2 regions of the Rhizobium sp. CIAT894 genome follow, and region 1 is predicted to be linked to the other one. Evidence: predicted binding sites of a transcription regulator. Region 1 holds the regulator's gene; the other holds the start of a gene.
The links. The regulator LexA, encoded in region 1, represses DNA repair genes until DNA is damaged. The targets are predictions, from matches to a motif close to TGTTCNNNNTGTGTTCNG.
Positions count from the first base shown of each region.

Region 2: RHEC894_RS15210 (putative DNA modification/repair radical SAM protein) is a predicted target of LexA. The motif match lies at 2,892-2,909, and genes of this name have one in related genera.

Region 1 is NZ_CP020947.1:2,019,732-2,027,337, forward strand. It holds gene RHEC894_RS10070 (LpxI family protein) at 1-585, shown strand, start outside; gene lpxB (lipid-A-disaccharide synthase) at 582-1,751, shown strand; gene gltA (citrate synthase) at 1,780-3,069, opposite strand; gene RHEC894_RS10085 (ComEC/Rec2 family competence protein) at 3,360-5,792, shown strand; gene lexA (transcriptional repressor LexA) at 5,773-6,492, opposite strand; gene RHEC894_RS10095 (VOC family protein) at 6,689-7,585, shown strand; gene kdsA (3-deoxy-8-phosphooctulonate synthase) at 7,582-7,606, shown strand, end outside.
Region 2 is NZ_CP020947.1:3,064,179-3,071,784, forward strand. It holds gene carB (carbamoyl-phosphate synthase large subunit) at 1-115, shown strand, start outside; gene RHEC894_RS15205 (UdgX family uracil-DNA binding protein) at 200-1,654, opposite strand; gene RHEC894_RS15210 (putative DNA modification/repair radical SAM protein) at 1,654-2,886, opposite strand; gene greA (transcription elongation factor GreA) at 3,140-3,616, shown strand; gene RHEC894_RS15220 (glycosyltransferase family 4 protein) at 3,644-4,699, shown strand; gene RHEC894_RS15225 (IS4 family transposase) at 4,840-5,985, opposite strand; gene RHEC894_RS15230 (dicarboxylate/amino acid:cation symporter) at 6,194-7,525, opposite strand.

The sequences.
Region 1 (7,606 bases):
ATGAAGGTGCCGGCCGCCATCCGCACGCTGCTCTCCGGCGGCGACGACACGGTTCTGCAGATGGTGATCCGGCTGATCGAGGGAAACGGCCGCCGCGTCGTCGGCGCCCATGAAATCGCTCCTGATCTGCTTGCCTCCATCGGCCCCCTTGGCGCGGTCGCGCCCGGTGAGGAAGATCGCCGCGATATTGCCCGCGCTGCCGAAGCCGCCGAAACGCTCGGCCGGCTCGATATCGGGCAGGGCGCCGTCAGCATCGGCGGGCGCGTCGTTGCCCTGGAGGGGCTGGAGGGCACGGATGAGATGCTGGAACGTGTTGCAGGCCTCAGAGCCGCCGGGCGCATCTCGCCGCGGCGCCGCGGCGCGCTCGTCAAGCTCTGCAAGCCGCAACAGGATATTCGCGCCGACTTGCCGGCGATCGGTGTCTCGACGATCCTGAACGCAAAAAGAGCCGGTCTCGGCGGTATTGCCGTCGAGGCGGGCCGCTCGCTGGTGCTCGATCGCGCCGCCGTCATCAAGGTTGCCGATGAGGCCGGACTTTTTGTCTGCGGCATCGATCGGGGATTGCCGACATGGGGGCTCGAATGAACGGGACGCCGCTGAAGATCGCCGTCATTGCCGGCGAGGTCTCGGGTGATCTGCTCGGCGCCGATCTCATCGCCGCCCTGAAGCGAATTCACGGCGGGCCGGTGGAACTCGTGGGCGTCGGCGGCGAGGGGCTGCAGGCCGAAGGCTTGACATCCCTATTCGATTTTTCCGAGCTTTCGATCATGGGCATCACCCAGGTGCTGAGCCGGCTGCCAAGGCTCTATACGCTGATCCGCCAGACGACCGCCGCCATTATCGCCGCACGGCCCGACATTCTGCTGATCATCGACAGCCCGGATTTCACCCATCGCGTCGCGAAGCGAGTCCGCAGCGCGCTGCCCGATCTGCCTGTCGTCAATTATGTCTGTCCGAGTGTGTGGGCCTGGAAGGAATATCGCGCCACGCGCATGCTTGCCTATGTCGATCACGTGCTCGCCATCCTGCCCTTCGAGCCGGCAACGATGCGCGCACTCGGCGGGCCGCCGACGACCTATGTCGGGCATCGCCTGACGGCCGACCCCGCGCTGCTGGAAACCCGGAGCCTGCGCGCCGGCAGACAAGCCGGCAACGGTACAGTCCTTCTTCTTCCCGGATCGCGCGCCTCCGAGATCAAGAAACTCCTGCCTTACTTCGAGGTCGCAACGCAGGAGCTCGTCGCCCGCAACGGCTCGATGCGCTTCGTTCTGCCGACCGTGCCGCACAGGCAAGCGCTTGTTCGCGAAATGACGGCGAAATGGGCGGTACAGCCGGAGATCGTCGTTGGCGCGGAAGCCAAATGGAAAGCCTTCACGCAGGCCGATGCAGCCATGGCTGCGTCCGGAACCGTTATTCTTGAGCTTGCACTTGCCGACGTTCCCGTCGTCTCCGCCTACAAGGTCGACTGGATCATGCGCATGCTGACGGCGAGCATCAAGACCTGGACCGGCGCGCTGCCGAACCTGATTGCCGATTATGCGGTCGTACCGGAATATCTGAACGATGTCGTTCGTGGCGCAAGCCTGGCGCGCTGGATGGAAAGGCTGTCGGCCGACACCTACCAGCTCAAGGCAATGAAGGAAGGCTACCAACTTATCTGGCAGCGAATGCAGACGGAAATACCGCCTGGAGAACATTCCGCGCAGATCGTGCTTGCTGTTTTAGCCAACAAAAAACCCGGCCATTCCTGACCGGGTTTTCTTTTAGAGCTCGAAGCGATCAGCGCTTCGAAACCGGCACGTAATCGCGCTTCGGTTCGCCGACATAGAGCTGGCGCGGACGGCCGATGCGCTGTTCCGGATCTTCGATCATCTCGTTCCACTGGGCGATCCAGCCGACGGTGCGGGCGAGCGCGAACAGCACGGTGAACATGGTCGTGGGGAAGCCCAGCGCTTTCAGCGTGATGCCGGAATAGAAGTCGATGTTCGGATAGAGCTTCTTCTCGATGAAATATTCGTCGGTGAGAGCGATGCGCTCCAGCTCCATCGCCACTTCGAGCAGCGGATCGTCCTTGATACCAAGTTCGCCGAGCACTTCATGCGTCGTCTTCTGCATGATCTTGGCGCGCGGATCGTAGTTCTTGTAGACGCGGTGACCGAAGCCCATCAGGCGGAACGGATCGTTCTTGTCCTTGGCGCGGGCGACATATTCCGGAATGCGGTCAACGGTGCCGATTTCCGTCAGCATGTTGAGAGCCGCTTCGTTGGCGCCGCCATGGGCAGGGCCCCACAGGCAGGCGATGCCGGCGGCGATGCAGGCGAACGGGTTGGCGCCCGACGAGCCGGCGAGGCGGACCGTCGAGGTCGAAGCGTTCTGCTCATGGTCGGCATGCAGGATGAAGATGCGGTCCATGGCGCGGGCAAGCACCGGATTGACCACATATTCCTCGCAGGGCACGGCAAAGCACATGCGCAGGAAGTTCGAGGCGTAGTCGAGGTCGTTCTTCGGGTAAACGAAGGGCTGGCCGATATGGTACTTGTAGGCCATGGCGGCAAGCGTCGGCATCTTGGCGATCATGCGCAGGCTGGCGACCATGCGCTGGTGCGGATCGGTGATGTCGGTGGAGTCATGATAGAAGGCCGACAGCGCGCCGACGCAGCCGCACATGACGGCCATCGGATGTGCGTCGCGGCGGAAGCCGGTGAAGAAGCGGCTCATCTGCTCGTGCACCATGGTGTGGTGCGTGACGCGATAATCGAAATCCTTCTTCTGCGCGGTGGTCGGCAATTCTCCGTAGAGAAGCAGGTAGCAGACCTCGAGGAAGTCGCCGTGCTCGGCCAGCTGCTCGATCGGATAGCCGCGGTGCAGCAAAACACCTTCGTCGCCGTCGATGTAGGTGATTTTCGATTCACAGGATGCGGTCGACGTAAAACCCGGATCGTAGGTGAAGGAAGCCGTGTTCTTGTAGAGGGCACCGATATCGATGACGCTCGGGCCGATCGTGCCGCTTTTGACGGCGAGGTCGACTGATTTGTCACCGATTTTTATTGTTGCGCTTTGATCCGTCATGCTGATCCTCCGAACTGGCGGTGGCGCCATAAAAGCGCCATAGGGGTTAAGCGTCCTCAGCGATAGCTATATGATCGCGAAGCTAATGCCAAGTTACCGTGACGGCTTTTTGTGCATTGCGGCATCACCTTTTAGGCACTGCAGCGATGAGCCGCACGCATAGCGGAAGCCAATGATTCGACTGGTCTTTTGGCGCTCTCGATTTTCCCTCACATTTCAATCGATTATTCTTGCTCGTTTTGATTGAAGGTTGCATTCTGGCCGCTGGTGCGGGTGACCTTGGGCGGCACATGCAGGAATTGACGACAGTCGAATTGCGGCCGGAAGCGGGCAGCGGCCTTGCCGACCCGCCGGGTCTTCTCGCGCCTGGTGTGGTGAGCCAACCGGCAAGGACGCAGTCGCAGATCCCATTGCGCCATCGGCTGCCGGCTGCCGCCCGGCAATCGCTGCGTGCCGGAACCCGTATGCTGGGCGAGGAGGCCGATCATGGCCGGCTGCTGCTGTTCTCCCCGGTCTTCTTCGGCGCCGGCTCGGCCTTCTGGTTTCTCGGCGCATCGGATTTTCCCCTCGTTGCATCGCTGCTCTGCCTGCTGGTGTCGGCGGCCGCGGTTTTCCTCGCCGGTCCCAGCCGGCCGGCCTTGCGCGCAACATTCCTGGCGCTGGCGCTTTTCGCCGGCGGCATGCTGTCGGCCCAGTTCGAGAGCTGGCGGGCTTCGACTGTCATCCTGGATTCATCCGTGACGACGACGGTGAGCGGCCGTGTCGAACGGCGGGAAGGCGACGGCCGCGGGCGCTGGCGCTATATTCTTGCCGTCACCGGTACTGAGGCGCCGGAGTTGAAGCGGCCGCCGGGACGTATCACCGCGATCGTCCGGGGCGCCGATGTGCCTTTCGAGATCGGCGACATCATCACCGGCAGGGCACGGCTGACGCCGCCGGCAGGCCCGGCACTTCCCGCGCTCAACGACTTCTCCTTCGGCGCCTATTTCGACGGCATCGGCGCCAACGGTTTCTTCTATGGTGCACCGGAGAAACTCGACGCGCAGGCAGGTCCACAGGCGGCGAGGTCGACGTCGGACGCGCTGCTCGAATGGCTCTACCGGCTGCGCAGCAGCATCGGCGACCGCATAAGGTCGATCCTGCCCGGCGACACCGGCGCTTTTGCCGCTGCCCTGGTGACGGATGAACGGCGCGCCATCTCGAAGACGACGACGGAGGCGCTGCGCCAATCCGGCCTTGCCCATATCGTCGCTATATCGGGCCTCAACATGGCGCTGTCGGCTGGCATCTTCTTCGTCGGCTTCCGGATGCTGCTTAGCCTCTTTCCCGGCGTCGCCCAAGCTTATCCGACAAAGAAGATCGCCGCATCAGGTGCGCTTATCGCCGTCACCGCCTATTACCTGATCTCTGGTTTCGGGGTTTCGGCCGAGCGCGCTTTTATCATGATGGCCATCATGCTGATTGCCGTCTTCTTCGATCGGCCGTCGATCAGCCTGCGCAATGTCGTTCTCTCCGCGCTCATCATCATCGCCATTTCACCCTCGGAAGTATTGGGCCCGAGCTTCCAGATGTCCTTTGCCGCGACATTGGCGTTGGTATCGGGTTATCAGCTATGGAAGGACCGGCGTGTCCGCGAAAACGCCTTCCTGAAGCTGCCGATCGTCAGGCCGGTGGTTGCCGTCGCCGGTTTCTTCGGCGGCGTCTTTCTGACCTCGCTGATCGGCGGCTTTTCCACCGCGCTGTTTTCGATCGAGCATTTTCATCGCCTGACGGCTTACGGCCTGCCGGCAAACCTCGCGACGATGCCGATCATCTCCTTCATCGTCATGCCGGCCGGGCTGCTGGCGATGTTGCTCATGCCTTTCGGGCTGGATGCTCCGCTGTGGAAGGTGGTCGGATTCGGCCTCGATCTGGTGATCGCGGTTGCCGAGACGGTGTCCGGCTGGGGCGGCGATATCGGCATCGGCCGCTTGCCCGCCTGGTATTTCGCTGTGGCAGTGGCAGGCTTTCTGCTGCTGACGCTGCTGCGCACCCGGCTGCGCCATGCCGGCACATCGATCGTCGCCATCTCGACACTCACCGTATTGCTGCTGCCGGCTCCCCGGCCGCCGGATCTGGTGATTTCGGAGGATGGCAGTCTGGTTGCGGTTGTCGCGGCTGAGGCAATCGCGTCCAACCGCGAAAATCCGCCGGATTTCATCTTCGACCAGTGGCAGCGAGCACTGGTCCTGCCGACGCATGATCCGCCGAAGATGCTGGATGGTCCGGCTATCCCGCCGGAAGGAGAAGACCGCCGTGTCCGGCTTTCCCGCGATCAGCAGAACGAAGCGAGCGCAGCGATGCGGGCAGCCGCAGCAGGCGGTGAAGCAAACCGCTTTTCCTGCGTCAAGAAGGCCTGGTGCACATCAAGACTCGGCAATGGCCATATCGTCACCGTCATCGACAATGCCGCCTATCTCGGTCCGGCCTGCGATACGGCCGATATCGTCGTGACCTCGGTCCGCCTACGTTTCAACAACTGCCGTTCAGGCGGGGCGCTTTTCACCGGCGAGACGTTGCGCAGGACCGGCTCCGTCGAATTGCGTTTCGCCGATGCCGGCCTGGAGGTCGCAACCGCATTCGAGACGCTGTCGCGACCATGGATGCGTCAGCGCGCCTATGACTGGCGCAAAGACAGTTTTACCGAAACCGGTCCGTCTGTTGTCAGTGATAGCGGCGAATGAGGCCGACGAGTTTGCCCTGTACCTTGACGCGATCGGGCCCGAAGATCCGGGTCTCGTAAGCCGGGTTAGCGGCTTCCAGCGCGATCGAGGCGCCTTTGCGGCGGAAGCGCTTCAGCGTCGCTTCCTCGTCATCGACGAGGGCAACGACGATGTCGCCGGGACTTGCGGTGCTGCCGTTGCGGATGATTACGGTGTCGCCGTCGAAGATGCCGGCGTCGATCATCGAATCACCCTTGACCTCCAGCGCGTAGTGTTCGCCGGAGCCGAGCATGTCGGCGGGGACGACGATGTCGTGGGTGTTGTTCTGGATCGCCGAGATCGGCACGCCGGCGGCGATCCGGCCCATGACCGGCACGGAGACCGAGTTGCCGTTGTCGGCAACGGGTTTCGCAGGAGCGGGAGCGGCGACCGGCTGGGGCTTGCCGAGGCTGCCCTCGATGACGCTCGGCGAAAAGCCGCGCCGGGGCTGTATGCTGGGGCTGTAGGCCTCCGGAAGCTTGATGACTTCGAGCGCCCGGGCGCGATTCGGTAGGCGGCGAATGAAGCCGCGCTCCTCGAGTGCTGTAATCAGCCGATGAATGCCGGATTTCGAGGCGAGATCCAGGGCATCCTTCATTTCGTCGAAAGACGGCGGAACGCCGGATTCCTTCATGCGCTCATGAATGAAAAGGAGAAGCTCCTGTTGTTTGCGCGTGAGCATCGACGTCAGACCCCTGATTGAAACAAATCCAGAACAGACACTATATGTTCCATATGTGTTCCGCAAGTAGCTAAATTTCCGTAAAACTTGCCGCCAACTCGTTGAGATTTTTATTTTCATTCGCCGGATTGGCAGGCAGGTCTTGAATTGGGAGTGCGCTGTCGCACATCTCTTGCCATTTCAGGGAGAGGAACCGATGAGCGAGCATCTCGCCAAGCCGCACCCGCTGGATCACGTCGTGCTGCCCGTCGTCAATATCGATCTGGCGCGCGAGAGGCTCGGCAAGCTCGGCTTCACCGTTGCCGCGGATGCGCGCCATCCCTTCGGAACGGAGAATGCCTGCGTCTTCTTCGCCGACAAGACCTATCTGGAGCCGCTCGGCGTTGCGAGTGTCGCCGAGAGCGAGGCATCGGCGCGGCGGGGCAATGTCTTCACCGCCCGCAACCAGGCTTTCCGCTTCCGCTGCGGCGAGGAGGGGCTCTCGGCGGTAGCTTTCGGCACCAGTGATGCCGGCCGCGATCATCGGAATTTTGTCGGTCACGGATCGAGTGCCGGCGACATGCTGCAGTTCAGCCGGCCGATGAAGATGCCGGATGGTTCCGAGACTGTGGCGGGCTTCAAGCTGGCCTTTGCTACCGATCCGCGCGCGCCGGATTTCTTCCTTTTCAGTGTCGAGCGTATCAACCCGCTGCCTGCCGACCGCGGCACGCTGGAAACGCATGCCAATGGCGTGACGCGGATTGCCGAGATCGCGCTCTGTGCGCCCGATGCCAGCGCATTCGCTGCCTTCGTCGGCCTTGCCGCGGCGCAGTCGGCCGTCGAAAAAACCGGTTTCGGCGTCAATGTCGCCGCGTCGAATGCGAAGATCAGCCTGATGACGCCGGAAGGGCTTGAGGCCTATTTCGAGATCGCCGTCTCATCCGCCGACCGCGGCCTGCGCGGCCGGGCAATCCTCTTCAATGTCGCCGATCTTGCCGTGACAGAAGCGCATTTGACTGCTAACGGGGTGACCTACACGCGCAAGAACAATCGCATTCTGGTGAAGCCCGCGCCCGGGCAGGGCACGCTCTTCGCCTTCGAGGAACCACGATGAGCACCGATACGAATTCCGAAG
Region 2 (7,606 bases), 1.0 Mb from region 1:
GCAGAAGGTGCCCTACTACACAACGATGGCCGGCGCCGAAGCAGCCGCCCAGGCGATCAAGGCGCTGAAGGCCGGCAATCTCGAAGTCCGGCCGCTGCAGAACTATTTCGCCTGAGATCGCTCGAGATAAACGGTGCCATCGCTCGATCGAGCGGTGGCACATGTCATTTCGGCAGAGGCGCCACATTCCGGAATCAAACTATCCGGTCGCCGTGATAAGCCGCTGTATTTTCAGCATATCGTCTCGAAATCGTTCGAATTCCTCCGCTTTCGATCGCTCGTCGGGAATCCGCAGCAGATAGGACGGATGCACTGTCACGAACAGCGTCCGCCCGCCTTCGATCACCATCGCCTGCCCCCTGATATCCTGGAGACACTGCTTCGCATCGGTCAGCGCCGCAAGCGCCGTCGCCCCCATGGCAACGATCAACTTCGGCTTGACCAGCTCCATTTCCAGATCGAGCCACCAGCGGCAATGTTTCACCTCGCCCATATTGGGCTTCTGGTGGATGCGGCGCTTGCCGCGCGGCTCATATTTGAAATGCTTGACGGCATTGGTAACATAGAGCCTTGAGCGGTCGATACCCGCCTCTGCTATCACCTGGTCGAGCAACCGGCCGGCCGGACCGACGAAGGGGCGGCCGGCAATATCTTCCTGGTCGCCCGGCTGCTCGCCGACAAACATCACCTCCGCATCGCGCGGCCCCTCCCCGAACACGGTCTGTGTAGCCTTCTCGTGCAGCGGGCAGCGGGTGCAGACGGCGGCCTCGGCGCTGAGGGCTTCCAGCGTGCCGGCCAAAGCCTCGGCGTCTGCGGGATGGTTGCGCGCCGCCTGCTGCAAGCGGTCGTGAAAGGGCAGCGATTGCGTCGCCTCGCGCGCCGCCATGGCTCGCACCTTGCTCTCGGCCGACGCAATCAGCCCTGGGATGAGATCGGCTTCCGGCAGGTTCCTCCAGTATTTCTTCGGCATCTCCGCCTGCATCGCTTTCACCTTCAGTCGCGCCGGATTGAAGATGTTGGCGTAGTAGGTACGCCAGAGTTCGTCCGTGGCATCGCTGAGATTGGGCTTCTCGCAAGGCTCGCCGGTGATCGTCAGCCGCTCCCCGTCCCAGGCGGCCGAGCCCTTGGGCGTTGCGATCAGCCAGTCCATATCGGTGAAGCGCCTCTGGAAGAAGGGCGCCGTACGCCTGACGATATGATGGTCCGGCTCGAACCAGGCGATGAATTTTCGCCGGCCCTCCGTCACCGCACCAACCTCCTTGAAGCGCACGAAGGCCGTCATCTTGTGTGCATCGCGCCGAACGTTCTTCGCCATCAGCCTCGCCCGCACCACATCCTCATCGGAAATGACCTCGAGCAACTGCCGGTCCAGTTGCAGCCGCCAGAGCAGGCGGTAAAGCAGGGAAAACCGCGCCGGATCGGAATGGCAGAGAACCGTCTCGGCAAGGTCGAGGAAGGCCGGCGGCACCGTCATCAGCTTGCGTGCCGCCGCAGGCGCCGGCGGCATGGCGTCGCGCTGGAATGAGAGATCCGCCTCCGCACCTTTTTCGCGCCAGTCGATCTCCTCAGGCCCGATGCCTGCGGCCGCAAAAGCGCGTGCGGCATCGCGCCATTCGGCAAGTTCGCCCCGCCCCGCAAGCACGACCCGGCGCATCACAGCAACGACAATTGTTCAGGTTGCGGCTCGAACATGGCGCGAAGATCCGGCCTGTCGATCAGCCGCCGCGGCGACCAGCCTTCGGCGCAAATGAAGGATTGGACCTTCCTGATCGAAACGCCGAGCCGCGAGAGATCGTCGAGGCGCAGACGGCGAAAGCGGCGGGCCGAAACGATCGCCTTTACCGTCTTGGTGCCGAGCCCGGGCACGCGCAGCAACCACTCGCGTTCGGCCTTGTTGATATCGACGGGAAATTCGCCCCGGTTGGCGAGCGCCCAGGCGAGCTTCGGATCGAGATTGAGATCGAGCATGCCGCCCGCCTGGTTGGCGGTAATCTCGTCGATGCCGAAACCGTAGAAGCGATAGAGCCAGTCGGCCTGGTAAAGCCGATGCTCGCGCATCAGCGGCGGCTTGATCAGCGGCAGGTTTTTCGACGAATCCGGGATCGGGCTGAAGGCGGAATAATAAACGCGCTTCAGGCCGTAGCTGCTGTAGAGCCGGCCGCTGCTCGCAAGGATCGTCGCATCATTCGCACCGTCGGCGCCGACGATCATCTGCGTGCTCTGGCCGGCAGGAACGAAACGCTGGCGTTTCTTCGTCTTCAGCGTCGGTTCGCCGGCCGCCTCGATCTTCAGCCTGAGATCGCCCATCGATCGGCGGATATTGGCGGGTTTCTTCTCCGGCGCAAAGCGGGTGATGCCGCTGTCGGTCGGCAGTTCGATATTGAGCGACAGCCTGTCGGCATGAAGCCCCGCCTCCTCGAGCAGATGCGGCGACGCCTCGGGGATCGCTTTCAGATGGATATAACCGCGAAAATGATGGATCACGCGCAGTTCACGGGCGATGCGGACCATCTCCTCCATCGTGTAGTCGGAAGAGCGAATGATCCCGGAGGAAAGGAAAAGGCCTTCGATATAGTTGCGGCGGTAGAATTCCAGCGTCAGCCAGACGACCTCCTCCGCCGTGAAACGTGCCCGCTCGACATTGCTCGACGAGCGATTGACGCAATAGGCGCAGTCATAGATGCAGAAATTGGTGAGTAGGATCTTCAGAAGCGAAATGCACCGCCCATCCGGGGCATAGGCATGGCAGATACCGGATCCCTCGGTCGAACCCAGTCCTCCACTTGCGCTCGAATCGCGTTTCACCGTGCCGCTGGAGGCGCAGGAAGCGTCATATTTCGCGGCGTCGGAAAGAATGGCCAAGCGTTCGGCAAGCGACTTCTTCATTCCTATGTTCACTATATGTTCTAGCGCACCCAGTCAACCGAAACGATCCCGCCTCTGCCCATTTTGGGTACGCATCGCCCGACGCCGCAGTGGGTTGCATTTCGCCTATGCGAATTTTCTGGAAATCGGCCTTGCCGATCTGCTATAAGCACTTAACTAGAATTGTGGCACGGTTCCGAAGCTCCCCTTCGGGACCTGTTTTCTTTTGTGTGGGCGCCTGATTACGCGAACACAAGGAGTGAAGGACAAAAAAATGGTTGAAAAGGTACCGATGACACAGGGTGGTTTCGTCAAGCTGCAGGAAGAGCTGCGCTGGCGTCAGCAGGAGGAGCGCCCCCGAATCATCGAGGCGATCGCCGAAGCCCGTGCTCATGGCGACCTTTCCGAAAACGCCGAATACCACGCCGCCAAGGAAGCCCAGAGCCACAATGAAGGCCGCATCAGCGAGTTGGAAGATCTGACGGCGCGCGCCGAGGTCATCGATCTCACCAAGATGTCGGGCGACAAGATCAAGTTCGGCGCCAAGGTGAAGCTCGTCGACGAGGATACCGAGGAAGAAAAGACCTACCAGATCGTCGGCGACCAGGAAGCCGACGTCAAGGCCGGCCGCATCTCGATCTCCTCTCCGATCGCCCGCGCGCTGATCGGCAAGGAAGTCGGCGATTCCATCGAGGTCAATGCGCCGGGCGGCTCGAAGGCCTACGAGATCCTCCAGGTGACCTGGGGCTGATCGCCCGCCAGACGCGAGACCCATCCTTTGCCGGATATTCGTGACGTCGAGATCATCGCGCCCAATTTCAAGCGCCGGCTCTCCGGCGTCACGTCGACCATCGTCCAGCTCATCCCCTGCCAGATCCGCCTCGGTTTCAGGATCGCGACGCTCGGCCCCGGCCTACCGGAAGGCCTGCCGAAACTGAAGTGGCCGCAGCTCGCCGGATTCTGGCGCCCGCCGGCGCGCCGGCGCTACCGCGTCTGGCATGCCCGCCGCAACAATGAGATGGCCGCCGGCATCCTGCTTCGCCATGTCCTGCGCATGCCGCTGAAGCTGCTCTTCACCTCGGCCGCGCAACGCCGCCACACTGCCTATACCAAATGGCTGATCCGCCGCATGGACACGGTGATCGCAACCAGCGACCGTTCCGGCTCCTTCCTCGAGGTGCCGCACACGGTCATCCAGCACGGCGTCGACCTTTCCCTGTTCCACCCGCCGGAAACGGCCGATGACGGCATAACCGCCACCGGCCTGCCAGGCCGCTATCTCGTCGGCTGTTTCGGCCGTGTGCGCCATCAGAAGGGCACCGACCTTTTCGTCAAGGCGATGATCGAGCTCTTGCCGCAGCACCCGGAATGGACGGCTGTTGTTTCCGGCCGGGTGACCGCGGAGCACACCGCCTTCGGCGAACAGCTCAAGGCCGATGTCGCCGCCGCCGGCCTCGGCGATCGTATCCTCTTCCTCGGCGAAGTGCCCGATATCAAGGTCTGGTATCGCCGCCTGACGCTTTACGTCGCCCCTTCCCGCAACGAGGGCTTCGGCCTGACGCCGCTCGAAGCCATGGCCTCCCGGACCGCCGTTGTGGCATCGGATGCGGGCGCCTATGCCGAACTCGTCGCCGAGGGCGAGACCGGCTCGGTGGTGGTTGCCGGCGACGGCGAAGCGCTGACGCGGGCGATCGCGCCCTATATCGCAGATCCCGCGCTGGCGATCGCCCATGGCGAGAATGCGCTGCGCCACGTCAGGGCGAATTTCGCGCTGGAGAAGGAAGCAAGTGCGATCGGCGCCATTTACGATCGCCTCCTCGGCGACAACCGCTGAAGAGTAAACCGAAACGGCCCGTTGGGTAACGGGCGGCAACCCCTCCTTCGTCATGCTCGGCCTTGTCCCGAGCATCTGCCTTCGGTCGATAGGGCAGCAGATCCTCGGCACAAGGCCACTGCTGTCCGGTTTAAATTGTGTCACCATTGGAGGCTCATCTGGCCGGGATTTCCGGGAGGGTTGTTGCGTGGTTTTAGCAGGCGGTCGATCCTTTTGCGGTGCATCAGGTTGGTGCGCACCAGGCGGGCGAAGGCCAGCGGGCTTATGATGGTGGCCTGGTCGGCCTTTGCCATCTGCAGCAGCAGATAGGCGATCAGAGCGACGGCCACCTGGATGCGCACTGCATTTTCGCTGTTGCCGAGGAAATGGCGGATTTTCAGCGTCTGCTTGACCCAGCGGAAGAACAGTTCGATCGCCCAGCGGCGCTTGTAAAGTGCGGCGATCTCCTCGGCCGGGGCGGTAAGATCGTTGGAGAAGATGCGCAATATCTTGCCGGTTTCGATCCGCACGCCGATCTCGCGCACCGGCCGGTTCATCGGATTGCGGCGGCTCCTGGCCTGGCGCTGCGGCAACAGGCCGATGCGGTCGAACAGGATGCCGGCATCCTCGTTGACCGCCTGCTCGGCGCTCGCTGTCAGTTTCGTATGGGACTTGAGGCGGGTGACGATGCGGCAGCCGGCGGCATCCAGCTTCGCCCACCAGCCGAAATCGTAATAGCCGAGATCGAAGACATAGGTGGCGCCCGCCTCGATCGGCATCTCCTTGGCGGCGGTGATGTCGTTGACATTGGCCGCGGTGACGGCCGCATAGATCGGCCGTTCGGCATTGGCATCATAGACGACGTGCATCTTGGCGCCGCAGGCCTGATCGGAAAAGCGGGCCCACTGCGATCCCGCCCCGGAAAGTGGCAGACTGCTGCCGTCGATCAGATAGACCGCCTCGCCGATGGCCCGCTTGAGGCCGCGCCCGGCGCGGGCCAGCATCTGCGTAAACAACTCGGTAAAAACGGCGCTCGGACGCAGGCCGTTGGCATCGGCGAAAGTCGAGCGCGACACCGGGCGAGCGCCGAGATGGTAAAGGCGGGCACTATGGCTTTCCAGGGACCCGACGATCTCGCGCAGGCTGACGGCACCGGCAAGCTGGCCGTAAAGCAGGGCGATCAACTGGCTCTTCGTCGACAGCCGCCGAACATGCTTGTCGGCCTGATGCTCCTCCACAAGTCTTTCGAAGATCGTCCACGGAATCCGCTTCAACAGATCATGAAAGACGCTATTGTCATGCCGCACGGTGTTGCTCCTATTTCGTGTCCGAGATCGTCGCGAAACGCTCGAATACGAGTAGAATCAACACCGTGCACCATGTCCACTAAATTTAAACCGGACAGCAGTGGCACAAGGCCGAGGATGACGATGAATAGAGAACGAAATCATCAATTAGCAAACGGCCCGCTGGAAGGCGGGCCGTTGCAACTATCCGAGACTGATGAGTGGCCGGTTATTCCGCCGGCTGAAGCCCTGCAGCCGACGTGTCCTCGGTCTCGCCGCCCAAGGCTCTGGCAAGCTGCGCCGTATCCAGCTCGTTTTCCCAGCGCGCCACGACGATCGTCGCCACGGCATTGCCGACGAGGTTCGTCAGCGCCCGGCATTCCGACATGAAGCGGTCGATGCCGAGGATGAGCGCCATGCCGGCGACCGGCACGGAGGGCACGACGGAGAGCGTCGCAGCAAGCGTGATGAAGCCGGCGCCGGTGATGCCGGCAGCACCCTTCGAGCTCAGCATCGCCACGAGCAGGAGCAGTATCTGGTCGCCCCAGGAGAGCTGGATGCCGGTTGCCTGGGCAATGAACAGCGCGGCCAGCGTCATGTAGATGTTGGTGCCGTCGAGGTTGAAGGAATAGCCTGTCGGGATGACGAGGCCGACGACCGAGCGCTTGCAGCCGGCCTTTTCCATCTTGTTCATCAGCCCCGGCAGTGCAGCTTCAGACGAAGAGGTGCCGAGAACCAGCAGCAGCTCTTCCTTGATGTAGCGCAGCAGCGCCAGGATCGAGAAGCCGTTATAGCGGGCGACGGCGCCGAGAACGACGAGAACGAAGAGCAGCGAGGTGATGTAGAAAGTGCCGATCAGCATGGCGAGGTTGGCGATCGAGCCGATGCCGTATTTGCCGATCGTGAAGGCCATGGCGCCGAAAGCGCCGATCGGGGCGGCCTTCATCAGGATCGCGACGAGCTTGAAGACCGGAGCCGTCAGGGCATTGAGGAAGCCGACGACCTGCTCGCCCTTCTCGCCGACCATGGCGAGCGCGATGCCGAACAGCACCGAGAAGAACAGCACCTGCAGAATGTCGCCATCGGCGAAGGCGCCGACAATCGTCGTCGGGATGATGTTGGTGAGGAAGCCGACGATGCTCTGCTCATGCGCCTTCGAGGCATAGGTCGCGACGGCGGTGGGATCGAGCGAAGCCGGATCGATGTTCATGCCGGCACCGGGCTGGACGACATTGGCGACGATCATGCCGATGACGAGCGCCAGCGTCGAGAAGGTCAGGAAGTACAGCATCGCCTTGCCGGCGACGCGGCCGACCTTTTTCAGGTCGCTCATACCGGCAATGCCGGTCGCAACCGTCAGGAAGATGACCGGCGCAATGATCATCTTGACGAGCTTGATGAAGGCATCGCCGAGCGGCTTCAATTGCGCGCCGAGTTCCGGGTAGAAATGGCCGAGCAGGATGCCCGCGGCGATGGCCGCGAGAACCTGGACGTAAAGATGGGAATAAAAGGGCTTCTTGCCCTTGCTGTCTGCGACTGCATCGAATGGTGCTGCGATCATGATGTCCTCCTAAAGGCTCGTCCGGAACGAACTCCGGCCTCCCGAGCCGTTCGCTTCACTCCAACAGCTCAGCCGTTGTTG